One region of the Neorhizobium sp. 05N33 genome, then DNA from elsewhere that is predicted to be linked to it. Evidence: riboswitches for the same ligand, from Rfam matches in the RefSeq annotation. Region 1 holds a riboswitch; each other region holds the start of a gene.

Evidence for each region. A riboswitch is a leader RNA that binds a small molecule or an ion and turns the genes downstream of it on or off. The one in region 1 is predicted to bind thiamine pyrophosphate.
Region 2: it holds a riboswitch for thiamine pyrophosphate, as region 1 does, so the genes downstream of both, AC1DLT_RS12715 (ABC transporter permease) here and thiC (phosphomethylpyrimidine synthase ThiC) in region 1, are expected to answer to the same signal.
Region 3: it holds a riboswitch for thiamine pyrophosphate, as region 1 does, so the genes downstream of both, thiB (thiamine ABC transporter substrate binding subunit) here and thiC (phosphomethylpyrimidine synthase ThiC) in region 1, are expected to answer to the same signal.

What each region holds. Positions count from the first base shown of each region.
Region 1 is NZ_JBFTNK010000021.1:12,299-17,346, forward strand. Features, by position in the region: gene AC1DLT_RS28540 (AraC family transcriptional regulator) at 1-229, opposite strand, end outside; gene AC1DLT_RS28545 (SDR family NAD(P)-dependent oxidoreductase) at 367-1,146, shown strand; gene thiC (phosphomethylpyrimidine synthase ThiC) at 1,196-3,007, opposite strand; TPP riboswitch at 3,107-3,238, opposite strand; gene AC1DLT_RS28555 (acyl carrier protein) at 3,418-3,669, shown strand; gene AC1DLT_RS28560 (acyl-CoA dehydrogenase family protein) at 3,671-4,852, shown strand; gene AC1DLT_RS28565 (amino acid--[acyl-carrier-protein] ligase) at 4,899-5,048, shown strand, end outside.
Region 2 is NZ_JBFTNK010000004.1:45,529-50,576, reverse strand. Features, by position in the region: gene AC1DLT_RS12725 (NUDIX hydrolase) at 1-377, opposite strand, end outside; gene AC1DLT_RS12720 (ABC transporter substrate-binding protein) at 475-1,419, opposite strand; gene AC1DLT_RS12715 (ABC transporter permease) at 1,416-2,198, opposite strand; TPP riboswitch at 2,334-2,437, opposite strand; gene minE (cell division topological specificity factor MinE) at 2,600-2,860, opposite strand; gene minD (septum site-determining protein MinD) at 2,857-3,672, opposite strand; gene minC (septum site-determining protein MinC) at 3,704-4,432, opposite strand.
Region 3 is NZ_JBFTNK010000005.1:165,620-170,667, forward strand. Features, by position in the region: gene thiP (thiamine/thiamine pyrophosphate ABC transporter permease ThiP) at 1-1,504, opposite strand, end outside; gene thiB (thiamine ABC transporter substrate binding subunit) at 1,509-2,519, opposite strand; TPP riboswitch at 2,559-2,666, opposite strand; gene AC1DLT_RS15605 (response regulator) at 2,749-3,198, opposite strand; gene AC1DLT_RS15610 (ABC-F family ATP-binding cassette domain-containing protein) at 3,359-5,048, opposite strand, start outside.

The DNA of each region.
Region 1 (5,048 bases):
TGACAACGAGCGCCTGGCCCGCCCGGTAATCCACATGGCGGTCGCCGAAAACAGCCCATTTCGCGCCCTGGAGGACGATGCAGAGCGCCGGCTTGAAAATCAGGTGGTCTGGCCGTTTCTCGTGATCCGAGCGAAGGATGGTCAGGCCTTCGATCGCCGTCGCGAAAGGGCTGGTTCCCGCCTGTCCATCCGTGAACCGCTTTACCGCATCGAGCAGGGCTGCCGGCATGCCACACCTCCGAGGTTTCAAGGCCAAACATAGGCCTGCGAGCAGGATCAGGCAAGAAGTGGGAAAGTTCCGGCATTCAGGCGTGTGGCCGAGGGGAGTAGTTTCCGGTCATCCAATCCAGACAAGGAACCTCCATCATGACGCATCAAACATCTCAGAAATCGGCAGCCAAGCTCGCCATCGTGACCGGCGGCAGCCGCGGTCTCGGCCGCAACACTGTGCTCAGCCTTGCAAAGCGCGGTATCGACGTGATCTTCACCTACAACTCCAATCAGGCAGAAGCAGCAGCCACGACCGCAGCAGCGGGCGAACTGGGACGCAGGGCGATCGCCCTGCAGCTCGATGTCGGCGATGTCGCGTCGTTCGATGCGTTCGTCGGCCGGGTGCAGGAAGCCCTGGCCGAGATCGGCGCTGAAAAATTCGATTTCCTCGTCAACAATGCCGGCACGTCGCATCATGGCGATTTCGAAAAGACCACCGAAGCGGAGCTGGACGAGCTCTTCAATGTTCACTTCAAGGGCGTCTTCTTTCTAACCCAGAAGCTATTGCCGCTGATCCGCGACGGCGGCCGGATCGTCAACTTCTCCACCGGGCTTACCCGCATCACCGTTCCGGGCAGCGGCGCCTATGCGGCGATGAAGGGAGCAGTCGAAGTGCTGACCCGTTATCTGGCCAAGGAGCTCGGCGCCCGCGGCATCGCCGTCAATACGGTGGCGCCCGGCGCGATCATGACCGATTTCAGCGGCGGCATGGTGCGCGACAACCCGGAGATCAACAGGCGCGTCGCCGAGATGACCGCACTTGGCCGTGCCGGCGAGCCGGATGATATTGGCCCGATGGTCGCCTCGCTGCTGTCCGAGGACAACCGCTGGGTCAATGCCCAGCGCATCGAGGTGTCGGGGGGCATGGCGCTCTGACGTTCGAGCGACCCCTGCCGGTTGCGACCGGCAGGGGTCGTGAAGTTGATCATCCCTTCTCGACCGGCATATAAAGATCGCCGCCGTCACGATATTTCGCAGCCATGGCTTCCAGGCCCTCCTTCTGCGCCTCGGCGCGGATATCGTGGGAAATCCGCATCGAACAGAATTTCGGACCGCACATGGAGCAGAAATGCGCCACCTTGTGCGCCTCCTTCGGCAGCGTCTCGTCATGCATCGAACGGGCCGTTTCCGGATCGAGCGAGAGGTTGAACTGGTCCTCCCAGCGGAACTCGAAGCGGGCGCGCGACAGCGCGTCGTCACGCACCTGCGCCGCCGGATGGCCTTTGGCGAGATCGGCCGCATGCGCCGCGATCTTGTAGGTGATGACGCCCACCTTGACGTCGTTGCGGTCGGGCAGGCCGAGATGTTCCTTGGGCGTCACGTAGCAGAGCATGGCGGTGCCGAACCAGCCGATCATCGCAGCCCCGATCCCCGATGTGATGTGGTCGTAGCCCGGCGCAATATCGGTGGTCAGCGGTCCAAGCGTATAGAATGGCGCCTCGCCGCAGACCGCGAGCTGCTTGTCCATGTTCGCCTTGATCTTGTGCATCGGCACATGGCCGGGGCCTTCGATCATCACCTGGCAATCCTTCGCCCAGGCGATCTTCGTCAGCTCGCCAAGCGTTTCCAGTTCCGCAAACTGCGCCGCGTCGTTGGCATCGGCGATCGAACCCGGGCGAAGACCGTCGCCGAGCGAGAACGAGACGTCGTAGGCTTGGGCAATGTCGCAGATTTCCTCAAAATGCTCGTAGAGAAAACTCTCCTTGTGGTGATGCAGGCACCATTTGGCCATGATCGAGCCGCCACGGGAAACGATGCCGGTGACGCGATTGACGGTGAGCGGGATATAGGCGAGCCGCACGCCCGCATGGATGGTGAAATAGTCGACGCCCTGTTCCGCCTGTTCGATCAGCGTGTCGCGATACACCTCCCAGGTCAGGTCCTCGGCAATGCCGTTCACCTTTTCGAGCGCCTGGTAGAGCGGCACCGTGCCGATTGGAACAGGTGAATTGCGGATGATCCAGTCGCGGATATTGTGGATGTTGCGGCCGGTCGACAGATCCATGACCGTATCGGCGCCCCAGCGGATCGCCCAGACCATCTTCTCGACCTCCTCCGCCATCGACGAGGTGACAGCCGAATTGCCGATATTGGCATTGATCTTCACCAGGAAATTCCGGCCGATGATCATCGGTTCGGATTCGGGATGGTTGATGTTGGCGGGAATGATCGCCCGGCCTTCCGCGACTTCGCGGCGAACGAATTCCGGCGTCACGAAATCCGGCACATCGGCGCCGAAACTTTCGCCGTCGCGGACGAGCGGTTCCCGAACCGCCTGCCGACCGAGGTTTTCGCGGATGGCGACGAATTCCATCTCCGGCGTGATGATGCCGGCCCGCGCATAGGCGAGCTGGGTGACGGCCCTGCCAGCCTTGGCCTTGAAAGGCTGGTTGCGGATCGGGAATTCCGGCGTCAGGTGGCTCGCGGAGACGAAGCCGTTGTCCTCCGGCCTGACGATGCGGCCCTCATAGACTTCGACATCGCCGCGGGCCGAAATCCAGTTTTCGCGCAGGCGCAGCAGGCCGGCATCGATGCTGATCGCGGCACCTTCGACGGTATAGGGGCCAGAGGAATCGTAGACGGTCACCGGAGGTTCGCCGGAGGTCGGATGCAATGCGATCTGCCGCATCGGCACACGGATATCCGGATGGATCGTTCCCGCTTTCAGGACTTTCGTGGAGGCGGGAAGCGGGCCGGTGGTGACAACCGGGGTGAGCTTGGTGGTTGCAATATTCATGGTTCAAGGCTCCAAGGTTTGACGTTTGGAGACCCAGTTCCAGAGTTGGAATGATGGAAGAACACGTTGGAATCCGAAGGACGGTTTCCCGCCCTCGCTGCCGCAGCGCCCGCACCGTCCCTACGCCAGTATGAACTGGATCAGGTTCAACGGGTCACTGCGCCTCGGGCGGCCAAACCGGCCCGACCAGCAGTATCTCAGCCCCTTGGCGGGACCCCCCTGGTGAATGCGGCCATCAGAAACCTGCCGGTCGCGCATGTCAAGCCGGTCCCTGCCTGCGTCGATAGGTCGAGTTTTAGCGAATCCCGCAGCTCCAAATTGATGACGTTTATTACCGGAATCTTATGCTATCTTGCGCGATAACGTCCCTAGCGATGAGCGCAGAATTCGAACGATCGGGAGATGTCGAGATGAACGAGACCATTCGCGGATTGCTGACACGGGTGGGCGGCCTTCCGGTCGCCGTGACGGAGCTGGAAGACGCTGCCGATCTTTATGCAGCCGGGCTTTCCTCCTTCGCATCGGTGCAGCTGATGTTGGGCCTGGAAGAGGCCTTCGACATCGAATTCCCGGATAGCCTTTTGAACCGCAAGTCCTTCGCCAGCATCGCGGCGATCGAGCAGACGGTTTCCCACATCTTGAAAGCCTCCGAGGCCGCCTGAGATGAACCTTCCCGTCTTTGCCGCCGACATGAGCCTCAGCGCCCGCGCTCACCGCGTGGCGGCCGTGGCGGCTGAATTCGCCGAACGCGTCGACCATGACGGCCGCTTCCCCCGCGAGGCGGTCGATGCAATGAAGGCCGAACGCCTGATCGGCATCCAGATCCCGGTCGCGTTCGGCGGCGAGGGTGCTTCCATCACCGAGATTGCCGAGGTCTGCGCCATCCTGGGACAGTCCTGCGCCTCGAGCGCCATGGTTTTCGCCATGCACCAGATCAAGGTTTCGAGCCTCGTGGTGCACGGGGCCGACAGCGCCTGGCACATGGATTTCATGCGCGAGCTCGCCGACCGCCAGCTTCTCGTCGCCTCCGCGACGACCGAGGCCGGCATCGGCGGCAATATGCGCAACTCGATCTGCGCCATCGAGGTCGACGGCGACACCTGCCGGCTGACCAAGGACGCGACGGTGATTTCCTATGGCGCCCACGCCGATGTCATCATGATCACCTCGCGCTCGAACGAGAAGGCCGCCCCGACCGACCAGGTCATGACCGTCTTCAAACAGGGCCAATATACCCTGCAGAAGACCGTCGACTGGGATACGCTCGGCATGCGCGGCACCTGCTCCGACGGCTTCCTCTTCAATGGCGAAGCGCCTTCGGTCCAGATTTTCTCGAAACCGTTCGCCGAAATCGCGGCACAGTCGATGCTCGCCACCTCGCATCTCCTCTGGAGTGCTGTCTGGTACGGCATTGCCGCCGACGCGGTCCTGCGCGCCCAGGCTTTCGTGCGCGCCGCGGCCCGCAAGGCGGGCGGCACCCAGCCGCCCGGCGCGCTGAGGCTCGCCGAAGCGTCGAACCTGCTGCAGCTCCTCAAGGGCAATATCCTGTCGGGCCTCAAGACCTACGCGGATGCGAAACACGATCCCGACAAACTGTCGTCCATGGCCTTTTCGATCGCCATGAACAATATCAAGCTCGCCTCTTCCGAGACGATCCTGACCATCATCAACCAGGCGATGATCATCTGCGGCATCATGGGCTACAAGAACGGTACGCCCTATAGTCTCGGACGGCATCTTCGCGACGCGCATTCCGCCCAGCTGATGATTTCCAACGACCGCATTCTCGGCAATACGTCAACCATGCTGCTCGTTCAAAAACCGGACACCAGCCTGCTCGGCTGACGCCCCATCACTTCAGATGTAATCGTTTAAAGAATGAGGTGAATCCATGGATCTGCAAGTTTCCTTTCTCGACCGCCTGTTCGACGCTGGCCTGCTGATCGAGACCGGCGTCGACGGACTGTATGGCCGCAGCGGCCAGTTCGAAGACGTCATTGCCGCCTTCGAGCGGCTGATCGACAAGGTCGGCGGTGCCGAC
Region 2 (5,048 bases), on a different contig from region 1:
TGTATCTCCGGCCTCCCCCCGCGATGGTCCTCCCAGGGGAAATATTCGTACCAGCCGTGCCAGCCGGGTTTTCCGGCGCCGGGTGCGGCCTGCTCGCGGACGAGGCCGAGATAGCTGATCGAGATCGTCCGCCCCTCGGCATCCTCATGGGTGCGGTCGCGGTCGGCGAACGTATAGAGCTGTTCGAGATAACCGAGCGGATGGCCTGTCTGGTCGCCGACCCATTCGCGAAGCCCGGCCTGTAGGCTGCGATGGCCGAGCTCGAAAGGGCCGGACGGCAGCGCATCTCCCGAGCGTACCGTCATCACGCGCGGCTCGTCGCCGGTGACGGCGGACAGAACCGCGATCAGTTCCGCATGGGCAAGTCCGATGGTCAAGCAAACTCCGGGTCACGTAACGTGGAAAGCCTGTCTGGCATGAAAATCACGTTACGCGAACCCCGGAGCTCAAATCAAACGATATCAGCAACTTGGCCTATTTGATTTCGACAGCAACGTCGGAGACCGGAGGCACTGCCTTGATCAGTCCCGTTTCCTTCATGAAGGCGGCGAAGCGCTGGTAGCGGCCTTGGTCGAGTGCGGCCGGACGCTTGGCAAAACGCGGCAGCGTGTCGAAGAACGCGGTGCGGTTCAACTCGTCGTCGAGGCTCGGATAGGCCTTGACAAAAAGCTGCCAGGCCTCCAGCGGATGGTTGGTGATGTAGATCGAGGCCTGTTCGACTGCATGCAGGAAACGCGGCAGCCGGTTATCGCCAGCAGAATCGCGGCGGGTGACGAAGATCAGTTCGTCATAAGCAGGAACCCCGTGCTCTTCAGGGAAAAACGCCCGCCCCGCATGGCCTTCCAGCTTCATCTGGGTCAGCTCGAAATTGCGGAACCCACCGAGCGTCGCATCCACCTTGCCCCCGATCAGCGACGGCGACAGCGAAAAGTTGACGTTGATCAGCTCCACGTCGTCGTTGGAAAGCCCTTCCGAGGCCAGCATGCGCTTCAGCATCGCATCCTCGAAACCGGTCACGGAAAAGCCGACCTTCTTGCCTTTCAGGTCCTTGAGGCTCTTGATCGGACCGTCCGCCAGCACAGTGACGGTGTTGAGCGGCGTTTCGACCAGCGTGCCGAACCGCACAAGCGGCAGGCCCGCTTCGTGGTCGAGATAGAGGTTTGGCTGATAGTGGATGCCGATATCCGCCTCGCCCGCCGAAACCAGCCGCGGCACCGCGGAGGCATCGGACGGCGGGATGAGCTCGACGTCGAGATTGGCATCGCCAAACAGCCCGCGCTGCTGGGCGATCACCATCGGCGCGTGGTCCGGATTGACGAACCATTCGAGCAGCACGCTCAGCTTGTCGGCGGCCTGCGCAGAAATCGGGGTGGCAAGGCTGGCCAGCGCGATGAAGGACGCGGTGAGGATACGGATCATGATCGGACGGAACTCCCTGATGCGGATGAAGATGAAGGGTCGGCTTCGCTTGCCCACGGGGCGAGCCCGGCGGTCAGCCGGTCGATGAGAAGCCTTAGAATGAGGGTAAGGATTGCCAGTATGGCCATCGCCGCGAACACCGTGTCGGTCTGCATGCGGGCATTGGCCTGGACCATCACGAAGCCGAGCCCGCCGGACGCCCCGACCCATTCCCCGACAACGGCACCGAGCGGCGCCAGCGGGGCGGCGACCCGAAGGCCGGAAACGAGGCTCGGGATCGCCAGCGGCACGCGCATCGACACCAGCGTCTGCCAATGGCTGGCGCCCTCCAGCGAGACAGCGTCGAGGATTTCCTGATCGGTGCGGCGAAGGCCGTCGGCAAAAGCGGAGGCGACCGGAAAGAAGATGATGATCGTCGTCATCGCCACTTTCGAGGCAAGGCCGAAACCCAGCCAGAGAACCAGGATCGGCGCCAGCACGAAGACGGGAAAGGCCTGCAGGATCAGCACCATCGGCCAGACGAGACGGCCGAGCCGCGGCAGCGCCGCAACGCCGAAGGCCGTGGCAATGCCGAGGCCTGCGCCGATCGCGAGGCCTAGCGCGATTTCGATCAGCGTGACGGCGCTGTTCTGCAGCAGGAAACCAGGCTGCCGCAGGAAGGCGGACGCGACGGCTACAGGCGACGGCAGAATATAGCGGGGCGGAGCAAACAGCCAGACGCCGGCTTGCCAGAGGGCGACAAGCAGGACGAGGCCGATGACCGCATGGGACGCACGCATGACGCTACGCGTCGAACCTGCACGTGACGGCCGGATACCCGTTGGGGACAACGGAAAGAATGGATGTCATCGGTCGATCTCCAGATCAGTCAATCACGGAGACCCAGGTGAAGCGGAGAAGAGAAAGTGCCGTCGGACGACGCCTATTTCCGTTCCTACGCCGGCATGACCCGGATCAGGTTCAAGGGTCCGGCTCGCCGCCATCTCAGCATCGTCAAGATGCCCCCCTCGGAATTACGACGATAACTGTCGGTTTTCAGCAATCCTGTCAAGCGGACCGGATTGGCGGCCGTTTCCACTCAGCGCGTCGCCGTCTTCCTTCGCGCAAGAAAGCGAAATACGAAACGCGGACAACCTGGTTGTCCGCGTTTCAAAATTCGAGTTTGCCGAATGCTGTCGGCTCAGGCAGCCTGGCTGACAGCATCCAACGGGATCTCGACGTCGATCTCGAGGATCGTGACGTTCTCGTCGCGGTCCATCTTGACCTGCACCTTGTCGCTGTCGACCTGCACGTGCTTGGCGATCACCGCAAGGATTTCTTCGCGAAGCAAGGATACGAGGTCCGAGCCGTTCGATGAGCGTTCGTGGGCGAGAAGCACCTGCAGGCGTTCGCGGGCCGTGGGTGCGGAGCGCTGTTTGCGGAAAAGGTTGAATATGGTCATGCGGCCCTCCGTGCGAAGATCTTGCCGAATATCCCCCGCTTTTCCCCGGGGATCGTGATCGGCAGAACTTCTCCTGCAAGCCGGCGTGCGGCATCGAAATAGGCCATGGCCGGTGCGCTGCGTGCATCCGCCAGGGTGACCGGCGCACCGATATTCGAGGCGCGCAGGACATCCATGCTTTCGGGGATGATGCCGATCAGCGGGATGGAGAGGATCTCCAGCACGTCCTCGACCTTCAGCATATCGCCCCGCTCAGCGCGGTTGGCGTCGTAGCGCGTCAGAAGCAGGTGCTTTTCCATCCGCTCGCCGCGCTCGGCCTTCATCGTCTTCGAGTCCAGCAGGCCGATGATGCGGTCCGAGTCGCGGACGGACGAGACTTCCGGATTGGTGACCACCACAGCCATGTCGGCGTGGCGCATGGCAAGCGTGGCGCCGCTCTCGATACCGGCGGGGCTATCGCAGATAACCCAGTCGAAGACCCGCTTCAATTCGGTAATGACCCGCTCCACGCCCTCGGGCGTCAGGTTGTCCTTGTCGCGCGTCTGCGATGCCGGCAGCAGGAACAGCGTCTCCAGGCGCTTGTCGCGAATCAGAGCCTGCGAGAGCTTCGCCTCGCCCTGGATGACGTTGATCAGATCGTAAACGACCCGACGTTCGGCGCCCATCACGAGGTCGAGGTTGCGCAGCCCGACGTCAAAATCGACGACGACAACCCGTTCGTTTCGCTGGGCCAGAGCCGCTCCGAGTGCGGCAGTCGAGGTCGTCTTGCCAACCCCGCCCTTGCCTGAAGTGACTACGATGACTTTCCCCATCTTGCTCTCCTGTTTGCTGGCCGGTTGCGGCTCAAATAAGTTTCTCTGCCATGATCGAATCCCCTTCGAGCCAAAGCTGGACTGAATGTCCGCGAAGGCCGGGGGCCATGTCGTCCGCCATCTTGTAGATGCCGTCGATTGCCAAAAGCTCGGCTTCGAGCTTGCGGCAGAAGATGCGTGCCGATGCGTTTCCGAGCGATCCTGCCATGGCCCTGCCACGCAGGGTCCCGTAAATGTGGATCGAGCCACCAGCGATGATTTCAGCTCCCGAGGCGACCGATCCGATAATCGTCACGTCGCCTTCGGGGAAGATCACCGACTGCCCCGACCGCACCGGATCGCGAATGACGATAGACTGCAAGGTCGGGCGCATCTCGGGCACCGACGGTTTCGGCTCGCTGTTGTGCAACTCGATGATCGGCTCCTTGGCGACGGCTTCGTCGGAGACCGGCCGACCACCTTTGAGTGCCGGAGGCATGCCTGGCCCCAGGATCGAAGGACGGCCGCCTTCGATACCCATGATATTGACACTGCGCCCGGCAAGCTCGGCGATGAGCTCTTTCAACTGAGCGCGATCGATTGGCAGATCGGTAACATCGAGCACGACCGGTCGGCCAAGGAAGAACCCGGCGGAACGCGCCGCGAGATCATCCAGCCGGACGAGCCAATCGTCGAAAGGAAGATCGGGAGCAAGCACGACCGCCAGAAAAGAACGGCCCTTGATACGGATAGCGCGAGCGTCTGTTAGCATTTTGGTCATCTGCGTAAAGAAATCGTGACCGTTTTTTAGCCCCGATATGGTTAACAATTGGTAAACAAGAAGCTCTTGGACGGCCTGGTTTTAACCGATCGTTACGATCTTCCCTTGCACCAGGCCCACCTCGCCGACATAGGCTTCGCAATGAAGAGAAGACCGGGCGCGAGGAAGAAAAGGGGCGGTCGACAAGGCGATGCGCCAGGCGCGAATCATCTCTCCCGGCACTTCGATGGTGGCTGTGATTCTGGGCTGCCATGGAGATTCGGTTGCCGTGAGAATCCGTAGAAGACCGTTTTCCGGCGAGTGCCCCTTCTCCGCGATGCGGCAACGGATCGCCTCGCCGCGTCTTCGACTTTCAGGCACGAATCGACATCGCCGGATGCCACCTGAGCGACCTCGGTTAAACGCGCGATTTTGAATTCTGAAAAACCCTCAGCCTCAAAACGAAAAAGCCTGCCGCGGGAGGAGGTGCGGCAGGCTTTCCGTAAAGAACCGAACAGCGGCTGGGAGGAGGAGTGCCGCCGTTCCTACAGACGTCCCTGGGAGGAGGAGTGGGCCGTCTGATAACACGAAGCTCTGCGGGAGGAGGTGCATCGCTTCGATAAGTATGACTATACAA
Region 3 (5,048 bases), on a different contig from region 1:
GGCTATAGACAAGCCAGGGGAGGGTGGTGAGCTCGCTGGAGCCGAACAGCGCCACCGCGCCGAGATCGCCCAGCGACAGCGCCATGGCGAAGGACAGCGCCGTCAGCAGCGGCCTTGCCAGAACCGGCAGGTCGATCCTCCATGCCCGTGAAAAGCCGGAGAGGCCGAGGCTTGCCGACAGCCTGCCTGTCCGCTTGCGGTGTGTTTCGACGGCCGGGGCCAAAACGCGCATCACGAAGGGAAGCGCCATCAGCATGTTGATGATCGCCACCAGTGCCGGGGCGAAGCGCGCCACATCGCCGAACGGGCGCAGCATCAGGAACCAGCCGGTACCGAGCACGACCGGCGGAACGAGCAGCACCAGCGAGGACATCCCACCCAAGGACAGGGAAAACGCCCTGGCAGTTCCGGCGGGCCTCTTCATGTCGGCTATTGCCCCGCGTCCGGCAATGATAGCCAGGGAGGTCAGGACGGCAAGCAGGCCTGCGGAAAGCGCGATCGTGAAACTGGTCCAGGCGGCGCGCAGGAAGGCGGGGCTGGTGGCGAGGCTCCAGAGATTGGCCTGGGCGCCGGCACCGACGATCGAGGCAAGCGGCAGGATCAGGAATATCGTTGCAAGCAGGATAGACAGCACATCCCAAAGCCGTGCGGGCAAGGTCCGGCCATCGAACCGGCGTGTCGCCCGGCCGGCCGTGATGCCAGCGTCGTCAGGGGCTGGAAAAAGCGAAATCCCAATCAGGATCAGCGCCGTAATGCCGATCTGCAGCAGCGACAGCGCTATGGCGCGGGGCGGATCGAAATCGAAACGCAGCGACTGGTAGATCGCCACTTCGAGCGTGGTCGCAGCCGGCCCGCCGCCGAGCACCAGGACGAGCGTGAAGCTCGTGGCGCACAACATGAAGATCAGGCCGGCAATGCCGGGGATGACGCGGCGGGCCGCCGGCCACTCGATGAAACGGAAAACAGAGAAGGGCTTCATCCCGAGGCTGGAGGAGAGCAGCCAGTATTCCGCCGGCAGGCGCTCCAGCGCGGCAAGCAGCAGCCGCGCGGCGAGCGGCAGGTTGAAGAACACATGTGCCAGCAATATGCCGGAAAGCCCATAAATGCTGACCGGCTGTTCGAAACCAAGCTTCAATAGTAGGCTGTTCATCACCCCTTGCCGGCCCCAGATGCCGATCAGGCCGAGCGCGCCGATCAGCACCGGCAGGCCCATCGGCAATGCCATGAGCCGGATGACCCATACACGGCCAGGAAAGCGCGGGCGGCGGGCAAGCGCGAGTGCGACGGGAAGGGCGAAGACGACCGATAGCAGCGTCGAAAGAACCGCCTGCAGCAGGGTGAAGTGCAGGATCCGCCAGGTATAGGCGGTGAACAGCCGGCTTTGGGTGTTGCCGGCGTCCCAGGAGAGAAGGGCGGCAACCGCGATGCCGACGAAGAGGGCGATGCCGGCGAGGCTCAGCAGCCCCCAGCCTATCCCGCGTCTCCGCTCGGCCCTCGTCAGCATCGGATCAGTTCAGGCTCATGGCGGTCAGCCACTCGTCGATCCAGGCCTGCCGGTTCTTGGCCACCTCCTCCGACCCCATCAGGAAAGTTTTCGTTGGCTGCACCAGTTTGTTGAACGCATCCGGTAGCGGCTGGGAGGTCTTGACGGCCGGCATCATCCAGTTGGTGGTCGGGATGACGTCCTGGAAGGCCGGCGAGACCATGAACTTCAGGAACTGTTTCGCCAGGTCCTTTTCATTCGCCCCCTTCAGCATGCCGGCGACCTCGATCTGGATATAGTGGCCTTCGGAGAAGGAGGCGGCCTGATAGCGGTCCGTCTTCTCCTCGACCATGTGATAGGCGGGCGAGGTCGTGTAGGAAAATACCATCGGCACTTCGCCCTTGGTGAACAGGCCATAGGCCTCCGACCAGCCGGGCGTGACGGTGAGCACGCGTTTCCTGAGCTTCGCCCAAGCCTCTGGCGCCTGGTCACCATAGACCGATTTCACCCACAGCAGCAGGCCGAGACCGGGGGTCGAGGTGCGCGGGTCCTCGATGGCGATCTTCTGCGCCGGATCGCCGTCCACCAGTTCCTTGAGGCTTTTCGGCGGGTTCTTCATCGCCTGCATATCGTAGACAACGGCGAAATGGCCGTAATCGTAGGGGATGAACGTGTCGTCGCTGTAATTGCCGGGGACCTTGGCGGCCGAGACGTCGAGCCCGTGCGGCTCGAACAGACCGGTCGCCTTCGCCTCGGAGATCAGGTTGGTATCGAGGCCGAGCGCGATATCGGCCTCGGTGCCTTTGCCTTCCAGCTTCAGCCGCGTGAGAAGTGCCACGCCATCGGCGACACCGACGAAATTGAGCTTGCAGGCGCAGGTCTTTTCGAACGCCTCTTTCACCTTGGGACCCGGGCTCCAATCGGAGATGAAGCTCTCGTAGGTGTAGACGGTCAGCGTCTTTTGCTGCGCTTCGGCCGGCGCGGAAAGGGAAAGGGCGGCAGCGGCCGCGAATATTGAAAGAATGGTCCCACGCATCAGCGTCTCCTCGTTTGGTGACAAAGGGGAATAGGCGCTGATGAAGAGCCGTCTAATCCCTCCGCCGGTGTTAACCGGATCAGGTTCCGCGGGTTGGCCAGAGGCCTCTCAGCCGCACGAAAACGTGCGGCACCCCGTTAGAGCAGGATCAGATTTAGCGGCGAGGCGAATGGCTGGCAAGAGGCGGTCTGCGGCCGGCTCAAGGCGCATTCGGCGGGAGCACCATGGCTCAGTGGTTTTGCGGAAACACTTTCAGTTCACGCGGGACGATGGCCATGCCGCCGAGCCGGTTGGCGACGGCGTAGTCGATCGTCTTCTCGACTACGTCAGGCATAACCGGTTTGGTGAGGACGCCGAGCGAGCCTTTGACACCGTCCTCCACATCCTCCGGATTACCGGTCATGAAGACGACGGTGATGCCATATTGCTCGGCAAGCTCCCGGCCGATCTCCGGACCGGTCCGGCCGTCCGAAAGATTGACGTCGACCAGGGCGATATCGGCATAGGCGGCGAGCGCCAGGGCATGTTTGCGGGCATTGGCAAAACCGGCGACTTTCAGGCCCATGGCTTCGATCGTCTCGGCAACATCGAGCGCGATCAGAAACTCGTCTTCGACAATCATAACTCTTTGATTCATCGCCTCAGTGGCCAGCCGACGACGCGTAACATTTGTCAGCATTGGATGTCCCCATTCGGTTGATCGGTTCCTGGCAGGCCGATCCGTCCCCGGGACATTTCGACCACTACTCACACCCCAGAACGCCCCGGGACATCATATGTTCCGCTCCGCGACAAATATTTTTTCAGCTAACTATCTGTTAAGCTTAACAAATCGCAAACTAGCCTTCAATTTCCTCACGCAGCATCTCAAGTTCCAGCCATTCTTCTTCCATTTTGCTGATACTTTGGCGCAGCTTTTCCATCTCCGCAGCCAGCGTGTTGAAGGCGGCGGGATCCTTGGTGAAGAGGTTGGGATCGGCCATTTTCTTCTCGCGGGCGGCGATCTCGGCCTCGGCCTTCGCCATTTCCTTAGGCAGGTTCTCGAGCGCGAATTTCTGCTTGAAGGAAAGCTTGCCTTTGCCCTTGGGCGTGCCGGAAACCGATGCCGCGGTATCGGTTTTTGCCCTGTCAGCTTTTTCCGTGCGGCGCCTTTCCTCCAGCGCACCCTTCCGCTGCGCCAGCATATCCGTGTAGCCGCCGGCATATTCGATCCAGCGGCCGTCCGGAGCGTCCGGATTTGCGGGCGCGATGGTAGAGGTCACGGTGCGGTCGAGAAAGTCGCGGTCGTGGCTCACGAGGATGACGGTGCCGGTATAGCCGGCGACGATTTCCTGCAGCAGGTCCAGCGTCTCGATGTCGAGGTCGTTGGTCGGTTCGTCCAGTATCAGGAGGTTGGAAGGCCGCGCCATGATGCGGGCGAGCATCAGCCGGGCGCGCTCGCCGCCCGACAGGTTCTTGATCGGCGTCCTGATCTGCTCCGGCTGGAACAGGAAGTCCTTCATGTAACCTGCGACATGCCGCTGCTCGCCGTTGACAAGCAGCGTCTCGCCGCGGCCATCCGTCAGATAGTGGGACAGGGTGTCCTCGGGGTCCAGGTCTTCGCGCTTCTGGTCGAGCGTTGCAATTTCCAGGTTGGTGCCGAGCTTGACGGTGCCGGTGTCGGGCGCCAGCTGGCCGGTCAGCATTTTCAGGAGCGTGGTCTTGCCGGCGCCGTTCGGGCCGACGAGACCGATGCAGTCGCCGCGATGCACGCGGATCGAGAACGGCGCGACGATGATCCGCTCGTCGTAGCTCTTGGTGATGTTTTCGGCCTCGATGACCAGCTTGCCGGATTCACGGCCTTCGCTGACGCTCGCCTGCACCGTGCCCTGCGGTCCCTTGTGGCCGCGGTAATTGCCGCGCATCGTCTGCAACTCGCCGAGGCGGCGCATGTTGCGCTTGCGGCGGGCGGTCACGCCGTAGCGCAGCCAGTGTTCCTCGCGCTCGATCGCCTTGCCGAGCTTGTGCTGCTCCAGCTCTTCCGCCTCCAATACCTCGTCGCGCCAGGCTTCGAATTCGCCGAAACCGCGGTTGAGACGTCGTGATGTACCGCGGTCGAGCCAGACCGTGGCGTTCGAGACCTTTTCGAGGAAACGACGGTCATGCGAGATCACCACGAGCGCGCTTCTCGTCTTGCGCAACTCGTCTTCCAGCCATTCGATAGTCGGCAGGTCAAGGTGGTTGGTGGGCTCGTCGAGCATCAGGATGTCCGGCTCGGGCGCCATGACCCGGGCAAGTGCTGCGCGTCGGGATTCTCCGCCGGAGAGCGTGTTCGGGTGTTCCTGGCCGGTGAGGCCCAGATGTTCGAGCAGGTAGGTGACGCGATAGGGATCGTCGCCCGGGCCGAGGCCCGCTTCGGCATAGGCCTGCACCGTCGAATAATCGGCGAAATCCGGCGCCTGTTCGAGATAACGGATGGTCGAGGAGGGATGGCGGAACACCTCGCCCGACTGGGGCTCGACCATGCCGGCGGCGATCTTCATCAGCGTC